DNA from 2 places in the Metasolibacillus sp. FSL H7-0170 genome. Region 2 is predicted to be linked to the other one. Evidence: a T-box and tRNA genes for the amino acid it is inferred to sense, from the RefSeq annotation. Region 2 holds a T-box; the other holds one or more tRNA genes.

Region 1 (7,850 bases), 1.5 Mb from region 2:
GCAAGCGTTAATGGATGAAGTAAAGGTGAACAATGAGGGCGGCGTCACTGTTTTCATGACAAAGTATGTCACAAGAGAGCAGGTGGAGGAATATGACGAGAGAATCATTACCTAATGAAACCTCAAATGAAGAGGTGCTTCGATGGATTGCGCAATATCAAGCCACAAAGGACGATACCGCCCAAACAGAACTAGTGCTTCATTATCAACAATTAGTAGAGGCGTTAGCGCGTAAATATGCTGCTGGCAAAACTTATTATGAGGATACTGTACAGGTTGGTATGCTTGGTTTACTTGGAGCGATGCAGCGCTTCGATACGACTGTGGGACGAAGCTTTGAGGCATTTGCAATACCTACTATTATCGGCGAAATTAAGCGTTTTTTACGCGATAAGACTTGGGATGTGCACGTACCGCGCCGCATTAAAGAATTAGGCCCACGTATCAAATCGACAGTGGAGCATTTAACGACAGAGCTTCAGCGCTCGCCTTCAATTCTAGAAATAGCTACCTATTTGGAGGTGGGGGAAGAGGAGGTGCTTGAAGCAATGGAAATGGGGCGCGGTTACCAAGCGCTTTCAATGGACCATGCGATAGAATCGGATTCAGATGGTAGCACAGTAACATTGTTCGATGTTGTTGGAAAAGAGGATTTGGAGTTCGAAACGGCAAATCGCCGAATCATTGTGTCTGAAATTATGCATGTTTTGAATGAGCGTGAGCAACAAGTAATCGAGCTTACATATTTAAAGCAGCTTAGTCAAAAAGAGGCGGGAGACCAACTGGGTATTTCGCAAATGCATGTGTCCAGAATTCAAAGAGCAGCGATAAAAAAATTACAAGATGCTGTTGCAACAGTCAATAATAGTTAAAATAAAATCAGCGTGTTAGAATAAAGTGATAGGGCAATCAATAGATTGTTAGCTCTCACGAATCATATTTGCATAGGCAGTTCATTGCCCACTTATAGCTTTGAAGTGGGGAGTCTTGTATCTGATGCTTTGCTATCGATAGGGACAAACTGTTCTTGTATGGTTCATTCTAGCGCGCTGATTTTTTGTTAGCGTGAATTTTGTAAGAAGGAACGTGATCAATTTGGACAACAAACAAATGTTTAAGCTAATTGCAGCAGACACAAACGTCTTACCACATCAAGTAGAAGCGGTTATCAAGTTACTTGAAGATAGCAATACCGTACCGTTTATTGCCCGTTACCGAAAGGAAGCAACTGGCTCTTTAGATGAAGTGGAAATTAAAGCAATTGACGACCGTTATCAATATATCCAACAGCTTGAAAAAAGAAAAGAAGAGGTATTACGCTTAATTGATGAACAAGGTAAGCTGACAGAAGAATTGCAGCATGCAATTCAAACTGCAACAGTTCTTCAACGTATAGAAGATTTATATCGACCATATAAACAAAAGCGCAGAACGAAGGCGACGATTGCTAAGGAGAGCGGCTTAGAACCACTTGCAGATTTGATGATGCAATTTACAAATAGCGATATAGAGGAACAAGCACAAAACTTTGTAAATGAAGAAAAGGCGGTGTTGACTGTTGAAGATGCTTTGGCAGGGGCCCGTGCAATTTTAGCGGAACGCTTTGCAGATGACGCGTCGATTCGAGAGCGTTTGCGCAAACTTTCATGGCGTGAGGGGAAAATTGAAACAGCAAGCAAAAACGAAGCTAAGGATGAAAAGCATGTTTTTGAAATGTATTACAGCTACGAGGAGCCAATTAATCGCATCGTTCCGCACCGTATTTTAGCGATTAATCGCGGGGAAAAAGAAGAGATATTAAAAGTATCGATTGTTGTGCCAGTAGAGCGTGCAACGCAAATAATGGAAAACGAATGGATTCCAAAGAATCGTTCATGTTCTTCTATCGCTCAAGTAAAGGAGGCGATTGCTGACAGCTATAAACGTTTAATTCAGCCCTCTATTGAAAGGGAGTTGCGCAATGAGCTTTCTGAAAAGGCGGAGGCGCAGGCGATTCATATTTTTGCAGAAAACTTGCGGAATTTATTGTTGCAGCCACCGATGCGCGGCAAAATGGTTCTTGGCGTTGACCCTGCTTATCGCACAGGCTGTAAGCTAGCAGTTGTAGATGAAACAGGAAAAATGTTAGAAGTGACAGTGATTTATCCACATCCGCCAAAGCCTGATGTTGCCAAATCGAAAAAAGTAGTTAATGAAATACTAGACCGTTATCCGATTGGGATTATTGCGATAGGAAACGGTACTGCCTCACGTGAAACAGAGCAATTCATTGCAGATGTAATAAAGGAGCGGGAGACAACAGATATAGCGTATGTTATTGTCAACGAGGCAGGCGCCTCGGTATACTCAGCATCTGATGTAGCACGTGCAGAATTCCCCGACTTACAAGTTGAGCAGCGCAGCGCGGTATCCATCGCACGCCGCTTACAAGACCCATTATCAGAGCTAGTGAAAATCGAACCAAAGGCAGTAGGAGTTGGACAATATCAGCATGATGTATCGCAAAAACAACTAGCGGAATCCTTAACATTTATAGTGGAGACAGCGGTAAACCAAGTAGGGGTAGACGTTAATACAGCGTCAGCATCCCTGTTGCAGTATGTGTCGGGCTTATCAAAAACGGTTGCAGAAAATATTGTAAATGCGCGTAGCGAAAGTGGGAAATTTACTTCACGTGCACAATTGAAGAAAATTCCTCGCCTCGGTGCTAAAACTTATGAGCAGGCAATCGGTTTTTTACGTATTGTAGATGCTAAAAACCCGCTTGATGCAACGGGCATCCATCCTGAAAGCTATGCGTTAGCAGAGCAAATTTTACAAATGGCAAACTTGACGAAGAAGGATGTAGGGACTGAAAAGGCTGAACATGCAATTTCAACGCTTTCGATTGAGGAAATAAGTGAAGCCTTAAATATCGGAGAAGTAACAGTAAAGGATTTAGTAGATACACTAATGAGGCCTACCCGTGATCCACGTGATGCATTCCCTCAGCCATTATTAAAAACAGATGTTTTACAAATGGAAGATTTAAAAGTAGGAATGGAATTACAAGGAACGGTACGAAATGTAGTTGATTTCGGTGCCTTTGTAGATATTGGTGTTAAGCAGGATGGTCTTGTACACATATCCAAATTGCAAAAACGCCGAATCAAACACCCGCTTGAAGTTGTTGCACTTGGGGATATTGTGACAGTTTGGGTAGAAAGGGTAGAAGTAGACAAGGGGCGCATTTCTTTAACAATGCTACCACCACAGCAAAGCATATAATAAACCGTTAGAAGAGAGCACCTAGAAAGTACACATCTGGCAATTATTCGTCACAGAAAACATGGCTAATGCACAGCTTTCTTGACAGTTCTTTTCATTGCTTAACTTCTTTCAGGAAAATATTTTGTAGCGACGGGTACAGAAATCTTCCACCTCAATAGGTGGCGAGCTGAAAGAAGTTAAAGCCTTCGGCGGATGCCATAAATTTCATGAGATGTGCTTAAAACGAAGTTAGTCAAATTCAAATACAATTACGCTAAGTTGACTTGATTATATGAATTTGTGGAGGTGATAAAGATGGAGGATTCACAATTGCAGCAATTAGTCGAGCAATTATCGCAGCAATATTTCCAAATGCCTTTTCAGCATAAAGCTTCTTTTAATTCACGCCTAAGAACGACAGGGGGGCGCTATATGCTACATAGTCATAATATCGAAATAAATAAACGTTATTATGAGTACTTTGGTATCGATGAGTTAACCGGGATTATTTTGCATGAGCTTTGTCACTATCATTTACATATCCAAGGTAAAGGCTATCAACATCGGGATGCAGATTTTCGTAACCTATTAAAACAAGTAGGGGCTCCTCGTTTTTGCTCCACAATTGAAAAGGAAGAAAACGGCAAAATAACTTATTATCATTATCGCTGTCTTGACTGTGGACAATTATATAGAAGAAAAAGAAAAGTCAATGTAAAATCCTATTGCTGTAGCAAATGTCGAGGCGCGATTTGCTTAACATAAATAATCTATACTGAGTAGCGGTGGCGAATGTGTTGATTAATTGCTAATTAATCGTTTATAATTGAAAAAAATTTATTACTTCAATCAAACAAAAAATTATTTTCGAAAAATATATAAAAAATGTTGACTATAAGAAATAAGGTGTCTATAATAGAAAAAGTCGGCAAGGTTATTGCTGATTGAATAACAATTAATCCGAAGTAGCTCAGTGGTAGAGCAACCGGCTGTTAACCGGTTGGTCGCAGGTTCGAGCCCTGCCTTCGGAGCCAATGGCCCGTTGGTCAAGTGGTTAAGACACCGCCCTTTCACGGCGGTAACACGGGTTCGAATCCCGTACGGGTCACCATTTGCATTTTACATTTGAATTATTTAAGGTCCCGTGGTGTAGCGGTTAACATGCCTGCCTGTCACGCAGGAGATCGCCGGTTCGATCCCGGTCGGGACCGCCATTTCGATGGGGTATAGCCAAGCGGTAAGGCAACGGATTTTGATTCCGTCATGCCTAGGTTCGAATCCTAGTACCCCAGCCATTTCACGAGCCATTAGCTCAGTCGGTAGAGCATCTGACTTTTAATCAGAGGGTCGAAGGTTCGAGTCCTTCATGGCTCACCATTTTCAACTTATTTATATAGAGTAAACTTAAATAGGAAGTTGAACGCGGTCGTGGCGGAATGGCAGACGCGCTAGGTTGAGGGCCTAGTGGGGGCAACCCCGTGGAGGTTCAAGTCCTCTCGGCCGCACCAAGTAAGATAATAATTTAGCGCCCGTAGCTCAATTGGATAGAGCGTCTGACTACGGATCAGAAGGTTATGGGTTCGACTCCTGTCGGGCGCGCCAAAAAAATATGCGGGTGTAGTTTAATGGTAAAACCTCAGCCTTCCAAGCTGATGTCGTGAGTTCGATTCTCATCACCCGCTCCAAAAAAAGTGTTGACAAATAAACGAACGATATGTTAAGATTTAATAACTGTCGGTAATGTTTGTGTCGATAGAGTAAAATGAACCTTGAAAACTGAACAAGCAAGACGTGAATGAATAAAGTTTCATTGAATAGATGAAACACAATTTTGGACATCGAATGAAGATGCCAGCAAATGTTTTAATGTATCGAAAGCGAAGCGACAGATACAAATTTGAGCTTACTCAAATTCTTTTTATGGAGAGTTTGATCCTGGCTCAGGACGAACGCTGGCGGCGTGCCTAATACATGCAAGTCGAGCGGGCGTTATTTTGGTGCTTGCACCGAAGTAACGCTAGCGGCGGACGGGTGAGTAACACGTGGGCAACCTGCCCTGTAGATGGGGATAACTCCGGGAAACCGGGGCTAATACCGAATGATACTTTGAAACCCATGTTTTAAAGTTGAAAGATGGTTCTGCTATCGCTACAGGATGGGCCCGCGGCGCATTAGCTAGTTGGTGAGGTAATGGCTCACCAAGGCAACGATGCGTAGCCGACCTGAGAGGGTGATCGGCCACACTGGGACTGAGACACGGCCCAGACTCCTACGGGAGGCAGCAGTAGGGAATCTTCCACAATGGGCGAAAGCCTGATGGAGCAACGCCGCGTGAGTGAAGAAGGTTTTCGGATCGTAAAACTCTGTTGTAAGGGAAGAACAAGTGCCGTAGTAACTGGCGGCACCTTGACGGTACCTTATTAGAAAGCCACGGCTAACTACGTGCCAGCAGCCGCGGTAATACGTAGGTGGCAAGCGTTGTCCGGAATTATTGGGCGTAAAGCGCGCGCAGGCGGTTTTTTAAGTCTGATGTGAAAGCCCCCGGCTCAACCGGGGAAGGTCATTGGAAACTGGGGAACTTGAGTGCAGAAGAGGAAAGTGGAATTCCAAGTGTAGCGGTGAAATGCGTAGAGATTTGGAGGAACACCAGTGGCGAAGGCGACTTTCTGGTCTGTAACTGACGCTGAGGCGCGAAAGCGTGGGGAGCAAACAGGATTAGATACCCTGGTAGTCCACGCCGTAAACGATGAGTGCTAAGTGTTAGGGGGTTTCCGCCCCTTAGTGCTGCAGCTAACGCATTAAGCACTCCGCCTGGGGAGTACGGTCGCAAGACTGAAACTCAAAGGAATTGACGGGGGCCCGCACAAGCGGTGGAGCATGTGGTTTAATTCGAAGCAACGCGAAGAACCTTACCAGGTCTTGACATCCCGTTGCCCACTATGGAGACATGGTTTTCCCTTCGGGGACAACGGTGACAGGTGGTGCATGGTTGTCGTCAGCTCGTGTCGTGAGATGTTGGGTTAAGTCCCGCAACGAGCGCAACCCTTGATCTTAGTTGCCATCATTCAGTTGGGCACTCTAAGGTGACTGCCGGTGACAAACCGGAGGAAGGTGGGGATGACGTCAAATCATCATGCCCCTTATGACCTGGGCTACACACGTGCTACAATGGACGGTACAACCGGTTGCCAACCCGCGAGGGGGAGCTAATCCGATAAAACCGTTCTCAGTTCGGATTGTAGGCTGCAACTCGCCTACATGAAGCCGGAATCGCTAGTAATCGCGGATCAGCATGCCGCGGTGAATACGTTCCCGGGCCTTGTACACACCGCCCGTCACACCACGAGAGTTTGTAACACCCGAAGTCGGTGAGGTAACCTTTTGGAGCCAGCCGCCGAAGGTGGGATAGATGATTGGGGTGAAGTCGTAACAAGGTAGCCGTATCGGAAGGTGCGGCTGGATCACCTCCTTTCTAAGGATATTTTCGGAATATCTCCTACGGAGATAACATTCACGGATTGCTGTTCAGTTTTGAAGGTTCATCAATGGATGAATACTTCTTATTGTGCACCTGCGGTTTTCCCTCGCAAATACGCGAGGAAGCAAATACAGGTAGCCTATTTGTTCTTTGAAAACTGGATAAAACGACATTGAAAGTAACAAGTTTTAAATAGATCAAGTAATTGATCGTGTAAGTTCTTAAATCTTATTTCTTTTATGAGATAAGTTGTAACTAACATGAAGGTTTCAAGACACGAGTAGGACAAGGAAGCGATTGAGCGATGGAAGGAGCGTACCTAAGTACGTGACTGACAGAGTGAATGAAGCTGACGCAGTCATACGATGTGTATTGAAAGCCGAAAATGAAGGTTTCGAGATACGAGCAAGCCAAGGAAGCAGCTTGAGTGAATGAAGGAGCGTACCTCTGTACGTGACTGAATGAGCGAAAGTAGCTGACGCAGGATGGCGATGTATATCGAAAGCTGAAGGTTAAGTTATTAAGGGCGCACGGTGGATGCCTTGGCACTAGGAGTCGATGAAGGACGGCACTAACACCGATATGCCTCGGGGAGCTGTAAGTAAGCTTTGATCCGGGGATTTCCGAATGGGGAAACCCACTATGTTTAATGGCATAGTATCCATACGTGAATTCATAGCGTATGGAAGACAGACGCAGGGAACTGAAACATCTAAGTACCTGCAGGAAGAGAAAGAAAATTCGATTCCCTGAGTAGCGGCGAGCGAAACGGGAAAAGCCCAAACCAAAGAGCTTGCTCTTTGGGGTTGTAGGACACTCTATACGGAGTTACAAAGGAATGAAGTAGATGAAGCGACTTGGAAAGGTCCGCCAGAGCAGGTAAAAGCCCTGTAGTCGAAAGTTCATTCCCTCCAGAGTGGATCCTGAGTACGGCGGAACACGTGAAATTCCGTCGGAATCCGGGAGGACCATCTCCCAAGGCTAAATACTCCCTAGTGACCGATAGTGAACCAGTACCGTGAGGGAAAGGTGAAAAGCACCCCGGGAGGGGAGTGAAAGAGAACCTGAAACCGTGTGCCTACAAGTAGTTAGAGCCCGTTAATGGGTGATAGCGTGCCTTTTG
Region 2 (7,850 bases):
GTGTAGGTCATGTTATTGAAGTGTTACCTTTTGGGAATACATTGGCGATTATGGATTTAACAGGTGCTGAATTGAAAGAGGCATTTGAATGGTCTGTCAAGGATATACCAGGTGCAAACGGTGCTTTCTTACACATTGCAGGTGCGAAATTACAATATGATTCATCAAAAGAAGCGGGTTCACGTGTTGTATCAATTGAGTACTTCGATCAAGCAACAGGCGAATATGTCGCACTAGAAGATGATAAAACATATACTATCGCAACAAACGCATACACTGCCAAAGGTGGAGATAGCTATGCGGTATTTGAGAAAGCGTACAATGAAGGGCGTGCGACAGAGCTAGGTTTATCCGACTGGGAAAACTTCCGCGAGCAATTACTTTCATTAAAAGAAATTAAAACAACAACTGAGGGACGCATTATTGACCTTGGGAAACCAGTTGAAGAATAATTAAAATATAAATAAAAAATTGTCTGAGAAGTGTGCGAAGGCACTGCTTTTCAGACAATTTTTTTATTTGCCCTATTTAAGAGAGCAAATCATGAATTCAATGCTTTATTCAAACAAGTAAAACAACAATTTCAATCGCAACAAAAATTGTTCCATCTTCTTAACTATTAAATACCTTTATTGATTTTTCTTAATTGTCGATAAAATTATCAGAATTCTATATTTCGAACTATTATAAAGAGTATAAAGTCATATAATTTTCGAAATGGTTACATGTCCATATTGCTAGAAAATTTACAACTTTCGAATAGCAACATTGACATAGTATAAAAGAAATGAATATAATGGTATTGTGCGCAAAAAGGGGGTATTTTTGTTTGAGTATTGGGAAAAAATTATACATATCTTTAGGTACATTAATCGTAATTATATTTGGTATTTCGGTGTTTAGCTATTTACAAATATCGAATGTAAACAATAGATATAATGAACTAATAGATAGTCGTTTAGAGCAAATCTATTTGGCAGCAGAGGTCGAATCAAGCGTTGGCGGCCAAGGTGCTTTTTTACGACAATATGTATTAGCGAAGGGCTCGGATGCGTTATCAAGCTTGGAAAAAGAGCAGACCGCAATTGCAACTTCTTTACAAAGATTAGAAGAGATTGCCTCGCCAGGGACGATGCAAGATTTACTAGCTGAGCTAATTGAAGCAAATGCTAATTATAGTGATGCAGTTGCACGTGTAATAAGCTTAGTTGACGATGGAAAAGTTGATAGTGCAATTCCAATACTAAATATTGAGGTTCGTAATGTTCATAATAAACTAAGTACAGCAGCGAATGAAATGCTTGTTTATAATAAGGAACGATTTACAGAAACTCAACTCGAAACTGGTAAGCAAGTAGAGCAAGTGACAATTATTTTAATGGCAATTTCAATTATTAGTATAGTAATAGGTATTGTAAGTGTTATTATTATTATTCGAGTAGTAATTATGCCGTTAAAGAAATTAGCGGGCGCTGTTGACCAAATTGCAACAGGTGATTTAACCGTTGATGATGTCGTAGTTAAATCAAAAGATGAGGTAGCGACGATTGCCACATCCTTTAATGTGATGAAATCCTCATTGCGTGAATTAATTTCTGTAGCCAATCAAAACGCTGCGCAGCTTTCCGTTATTTCGAGAGAACTGACAACAAGTACAGCACAAGTATCATCAACATCGACAACTGTTGCCAGCAGTATTGAACAGATTACAGAAAGCACACAAGGATCATCACAAATTGCAATAGATACCTCTGTAGCAATGGATGAAACTGCGTTTGGAATTCAGAATATTGCTGAATCTACGCAAACTGTACACAATGAAGCACAAAATACACAAGCGGTTGCAAGCAAGGGGCTTGTAACAATTGCGGATGCGAAGGAGCAAATGCAAGATATTTATAGTTCAACAAAGCTGACGACAGAATTGATTTCTAAATTAATTGCACATTCTGAGCAAATTCAAAGTATTTCAAATGTAATAACAGATATTACAGATCAAACGAACTTATTAGCATTAAATGCAGCAATTGAAGCGGCTCGAGCTGGAGAGCATGGAAAAGGCTTTGCAGTCGTTGCAGACGAGGTGCGTAAACTAGCAGAGCAATCCAAATCCTCAGCTAATTTAATTGTTAATTTAACATCTGAAATTTTACATGAAACGAAAAATGTAGAGGGCGCTGTTGCGGAAAGTTTGCAGCGCGTTGAAGCAGGAGTGAAAGTAATTGAAGTAGCCGGTGATTCGTTTAATCAAATTACAGGTGCTGTAGAAAATATGACAATGCGTATTGCAGATGCATCTGCTGTCACAGAGCAAATTTCTGCCGCGACTGAGGAAGTATCGGCATCTGTATCAGAGCTAGCATCAAATGTAAGTGGCGTGGCTGGAAATACAGAAGAAATCGCGCAGCAAATCGGTGAGCAGGTAGCGTCAATTCAGGAGATTAATGCTGTATCGACAGAGCTTGAAATTAAAGCTGAGGAACTTGCGCAAGCAATTGCGAAATTCAAAATATAAAAAATTAAAGTGAAAATTGTTTGAAAAGTGTGCAATGACACTGCTTTTCAAACAATTTTTGCTTTTTATTGATAGTATCAGCATTTTTTAGTAAAGAGGAAGTTATCCTTGAAACAATAGGAATATGATTTTTATAAAACAGGATAAATATAAAAGAACGTCTGAAAAGCATTGCTTTTCAGACGTTCCCTATAAGATTACCATGAAACGTTAGCAATCATACCTTCTTCTTCGTCAATATCGAGGGTAATTCTAGCGCTGATTGAATCGCGTTGTAGCTCCTCGTCAATATAGAGGCGCAGTGCGGTAACGAAATTTACTGAATTATAAAGCTCCATTTGTCCGTTGACATAGGCCTCAGCCGTATAGCCTGCTAAATCGTCATACATTAACTCTACTTCTACATTTTCAGGCTGCGTATTTTTAAAGCGTGCATGGAAAAGGCAAATGGCATTGATTAAATCTTGCTCAAACAATGTTAGTTGTTCCATGTTTTTGATGTCTCTTCTTTCTTTTTACGCGTCATTACTTGATAAATTTTAATACATAGGAAAACAATTACTGCGATTGCTGCGGCATTAACCATAAAGCCTAAAATAGAGCCTAAAATACCTAAGTCACCGAATAAACTACCAAATAATAGACCTGCTAAACCACCGATGAATAACCCTTTCATTAAGCCACCAGATGTAAAGCCACCTTTTTTCGTTTGTGTTGTATCATTATTTGAGTTATTTTTATTGTTTTGATTTGTAACTGTTGAGTTATTTTCTTGGTCTTTCTTCTGAATATTTGATTGATTATTATTATTAGTTTTGAAGCCTTTTTTACCTGATTTATAGGACTTTGCTTCTACTTGATGATCCCCACCAAAAAATAATGTTGTGCCTACACTCGAAAAGACAAGTGTAAATGCTAAAAATACTGCTGCAAGTTTTTTCATGTTTTTCCTCCGTTATTCTAACAATAAAATTTTCTACAGAAATAGTATATCAAAATTACGATTAGAAGAAAAATAAATGCGCTAACAATTTCATTCAGCTCTATGCTCACGCTGAGAAATATGGTATCGTTGTACAATATGTCTACCATTTTTAAGGGGGAATTGAGATGTCAGCACAGCAGCAATACAATGGTCTTATACTTTTAACATCCTACATACAACGTATTTATATAGCGGAAAAAATCAACGAACGCATTGGTGTGCAGACAAATCCAAGTCGTTTACAAGCAGCAAAAAACTATTTGGATGAATTGAATATGATAATGCCTTTATTCGAGCAAACACGTGAATTAACAGATACGCAGTTAAAGCGAGTGAAAGAAATAACGATGAGTACAAAGCATTTAATGGATGGGTATTTCCCACAACCGCCGTTTAGCTTTGCACAAAAGCTTTCGATTGTCGGCTCTTCTTTATACGGTGAGCAATTAATGAATACCGGAGTACTTCGCCTAGGACAGCTATTTCAAAAAGAAGTTGGAAAGGATTTTGAAATGCGCGTAAAATTTTATAAGGAGCGTACCGAATTCATTGATGCTGTAGTACATACGCTATACAGTAAGGAAGAGATAGAACTGAGCTTGCAGCAAATTATTGCAAATTGGTTTGAAGGCATTATGGCAAATCGTAAAAATGTGTTACAGGATATGGAGAAAATCAATCCTTTTTTTGCTTGACGGATAATTTTTTAGTTGCTAGAATGAATCCTAACTTTAATATTCATATTCGATGAAAAAGACAGTAGCTATTTGGCAATGCGAAGCGAGTTAGGGACGGTGTGAGCCTAATGCAAGAAGAATAGCGAAGCGCACTTTGGAGAAATTGCCTGAAAGACTAGTAGGGTAAATCGGGGAGGCTACCCCGTTATTAACAAGAAAGCGGTCACTTCATGTGACAACTAGAGTGGTACCACGGGATTAATAGCTCTCGTCTCTATTTTATAGAGACGAGGGCTTTTTTTATGTAGAAAAGGAGAGACACAAATGAAAGAACAGTTAGCAGCTTTATTAAGTGCAGCATCGCAGGGAGATTTATCTGTGCAGGAGGTAATGACATTACTTGAAAAGCCGAAGCATGAGCATTTAGGTGATATTGCTTTTCCCTGCTTTTCACTAGCAAAAAAATATAAAAAGGCACCGACGCTTATTGCGACGGAGCTGGCTCAGCACATTCAGGCAGACTTTATTCAAGAGGTAAGGGTGGAGGGCGCCTATATAAACTTTTATTTGCAACAACTACCAATTGCACAGCAAATTGTCACACAAATACTTGCAGAGCAGCAAAAATACGGCTCACGCGCAATAAATAACGAAACAATTGCACTTGATTTTTCCTCGCCAAATATAGCTAAGCCATTTTCGATGGGCCATTTACGTTCAACAGTTATTGGTCATGCGCTTGCCAATATTGCTGAAAAAATGGGCTATCAAACAGAGCGCATTAACCACTTAGGCGATTGGGGAACACAATTTGGCAAGCTCATTGTCGCTTATAAGCTATGGGGAAATAAAGCTGCAATTGAGGCCAATCCCATTGAGGAATTATTAAAAATCTATGTCCGTTTCCATCAGGAGGCGGAGCAAAATGAAGCATTAAATGAACAGGCACGCCAGGCATTTAAGGCATTAGAAGATGGTGATGCAAAGACGCATGCATTATGGCGCTGGTTTAGAGAGGCTTCTTTGAAGGAATTCCAATCAATATATGAGTTGCTCGGTGTAGCGTTTGATAGCTATAATGGCGAAGCATTTTATAATGATAAAATGGCAAGTGTTGTTGTCGAGCTCGAAGCAAAGCAGCTATTAATAGAATCGGATGGTGCTATGGTCGTATCGTTAGAAGATATGCCCCCATGCTTGATTACTAAAAATGACGGTGCAACACTTTATGCCACACGTGATTTAGCAGCAGCTATTTATCGTCAGGAAACATATAAGCCAGCGAAGGTTTTTTATGTCGTAGGTAATGAGCAATCATTACATTTTAAACAACTATTTACAGTGTTAAAGAAAATGGGGCATCAGTGGGCAGAAAATTATCAGCATATTCCTTTTGGAATGATGCTCGTTGCTGGTAAAAAGATGTCGACGCGAAAAGGCAAAGTTGTACTGCTCGCCGATGTATTAAAGGAAGCGATGGACGCAGCATTACACAATATCGAGGAGAAAAACCCAACACTTGCAAATAAAGAGCAGGTCGCAAAGCAAGTCGGTATTGGTGCAGTGATTTTTAATGATTTGAAAAATGACCGGATGCATGATATTGATTTTGACATCGAGCACATGGTCACATTTGAAGGAGAAACAGGTCCATATGTACAATATACATATGCGCGTATCCAAACATTATTAAAGAAAGGTGCTTATATAGCGCAACAGCCAACGCTAGGCTATCTAGATGAGACTGCTTGGCCACTAATTAAACAATTGCAAGATTTCCCTGCTTACTTGGAAAAGGCATTCAATGATGCTGATCCATCACAAATTGCCAAATATAGCTTGCTATTAGCTCGCAACTTTAATAAATACTATGCCCAAACGAAATTGCTGAGTGGCGACGATTTGCAGCAAGCCCGCTTAGCCGTTGTAGATTGTGTAGCGATTGTGTTACGCGAAAGCTTGCGTCTACTAGGTATTGAAAGTCCTGAAGAGATGTAAGGAGGCAGTACACCAATGCAATTTGCACTTTTGACAGATATTCATGGCAACGCTCAAGCTTTACAAGCAGTCTTACAAAATATTGCAGAGCGCGGGATAGAGAAAATTTATTGCACAGGGGACCTCATAGGTATCGGTCATCAAACAAATGAAGTGTTGCAGCTATTATCTATGCTGCCTCATTGTGAGATTGTCAGTGGTAATCATGATGAGGGGGTGTTAGCTATAGCAAGAAAACAGCCATATCCTAAAAGCCATGCAGCGATTCGGGAGCATCATGAATGGATTGCACAACAGCTAGATACGGCATTCATTCCGTTTTTACAGCAGCTGCCAAGGACACTTGACCGAATGCTAAATTCACAGCGCTTTTTATTTACGCACTATGCCTTAAAAGGAGCAAATATTCCTTTTCATCATGACCCATTTGCATCAATTCACGAGCCGTCACTCGAAAATATGGAAAAAATGTTTTCGGGTTATCCAATATATAATTGTATTTGCTTTGGACATCACCATCCACAGCACTATTTTAAAAATAATAAAACAATATACATTAACCCTGGTGCGCTAGGGTGTAGCAATAAAAATAAAGCTAAATATGCAATTTGTACTATTGATACAAGTATTCATTGGGATTTTATCGAAGTTGCCTATGATTATGCTCAATATATAGAGGATTTTAAGCAAACAAATATACCTGATAAAGAATTTATTTTACAAGCATTTTATCAGCAGTGATTAATTACTTCATCCGTAAGCTTATAAAAATAAGAAATATCCCACTGAATAGGCAGAGCATTTTCGGAAGTGAAATTTTATCCTGCATGCCAGCTAAGCCAATTCCTGTTGTAATGATGAAAATAATAGGACCAACTAGTGCAAGTGATGTGTTGACAATAAAAGCCTTTTCTAAATTATCAAGCTTGTACATGATAAGTGCGGCAAAGATATCAACGCTACCAGATAAAATGCGTAGCCAAATCATATAGAGTAGTGCCAGTTCCACAGTTGTTCCACCTTTCACTTAGATGCTCTACTATATGATAGAAGATAAGCATTTATCATAATAAGATTTTCAACTTATTAAAAAAGCCTCTGCCATGTATAGAGCACAGCAGAGGCTTTTCACTTAAAAGAAAACTTTTTCTGTATTATATTTAGCACGCAATGTATTAATCGCATACGTTTCGTAAATTTCACGTTCCATCGGATCTTCGATTTCGTACACTTCAATTTTAAAAATTTCATCACGGTGTTTTTTCATCGGTGAAACATTGTCCTCAAAATGCTTTTTAATACGCTGGCGAATTTTACGTGCTTTCCCGACAAATAAAAGCTCATTTTTTTCATTATAGAAAAAGAAAATACCGCCCTTATCGCGTGTGATTTTGTGGAAATCAATGAAGCCATGGAATGGTGTAATTTCTACATCGCCTGGTTTTAATACTTGTTCACGCTGACGAATAACAAGGTCTGGTTTTGGTAATTCAATTTTAATCAAAAAATTCACGTCCCTTACTGTATTGAAGCTTTATTTTATCACTAATTAATGGATTTGACTATTAGAAGATAAATTCATTATAGTATAAGAGGTGATATGCCATTATTAATCTACATATTATACGACACTACATAGAAGAATTTACTTTTTTACTCACGTCTATTATTCATA

The links. The T-box of region 2 lies ahead of argS (arginine--tRNA ligase). A T-box ahead of a tRNA ligase gene usually reads a tRNA of that ligase, here a tRNA-Arg.
Region 1: it has a tRNA-Arg gene. The T-box ahead of argS (arginine--tRNA ligase) is inferred to sense a tRNA for this amino acid. The anticodon was not compared.

What each region holds. Positions count from the first base shown of each region.
Region 1 covers NZ_CP151964.1:3,021,971-3,029,820, forward strand. The annotation lists gene rsbW (anti-sigma B factor RsbW) at 1-115, shown strand, start outside; gene sigB (RNA polymerase sigma factor SigB) at 93-872, shown strand; gene MHH70_RS14180 (Tex family protein) at 1,096-3,267, shown strand; gene MHH70_RS14185 (SprT family protein) at 3,565-4,014, shown strand; tRNA gene MHH70_RS14190 (tRNA-Asn) at 4,209-4,283, shown strand; tRNA gene MHH70_RS14195 (tRNA-Glu) at 4,286-4,360, shown strand; tRNA gene MHH70_RS14200 (tRNA-Asp) at 4,388-4,463, shown strand; tRNA gene MHH70_RS14205 (tRNA-Gln) at 4,470-4,544, shown strand; tRNA gene MHH70_RS14210 (tRNA-Lys) at 4,551-4,626, shown strand; tRNA gene MHH70_RS14215 (tRNA-Leu) at 4,672-4,757, shown strand; tRNA gene MHH70_RS14220 (tRNA-Arg) at 4,775-4,851, shown strand; tRNA gene MHH70_RS14225 (tRNA-Gly) at 4,861-4,934, shown strand; rRNA gene MHH70_RS14230 (16S ribosomal RNA) at 5,167-6,721, shown strand; rRNA gene MHH70_RS14235 (23S ribosomal RNA) at 7,238-7,850, shown strand, end outside.
Region 2 covers NZ_CP151964.1:575,981-583,830, reverse strand. The annotation lists gene MHH70_RS02685 (5'-nucleotidase C-terminal domain-containing protein) at 1-452, shown strand, start outside; gene MHH70_RS02680 (methyl-accepting chemotaxis protein) at 830-2,515, shown strand; gene MHH70_RS02675 (YxcD family protein) at 2,713-3,006, opposite strand; gene MHH70_RS02670 (hypothetical protein) at 2,994-3,458, opposite strand; gene MHH70_RS02665 (hypothetical protein) at 3,626-4,195, shown strand; T-box leader at 4,239-4,456, shown strand; gene argS (arginine--tRNA ligase) at 4,502-6,175, shown strand; gene MHH70_RS02655 (metallophosphoesterase family protein) at 6,191-6,916, shown strand; gene MHH70_RS02650 (DUF2619 domain-containing protein) at 6,921-7,163, opposite strand; gene MHH70_RS02645 (nucleotide excision repair endonuclease) at 7,308-7,679, opposite strand.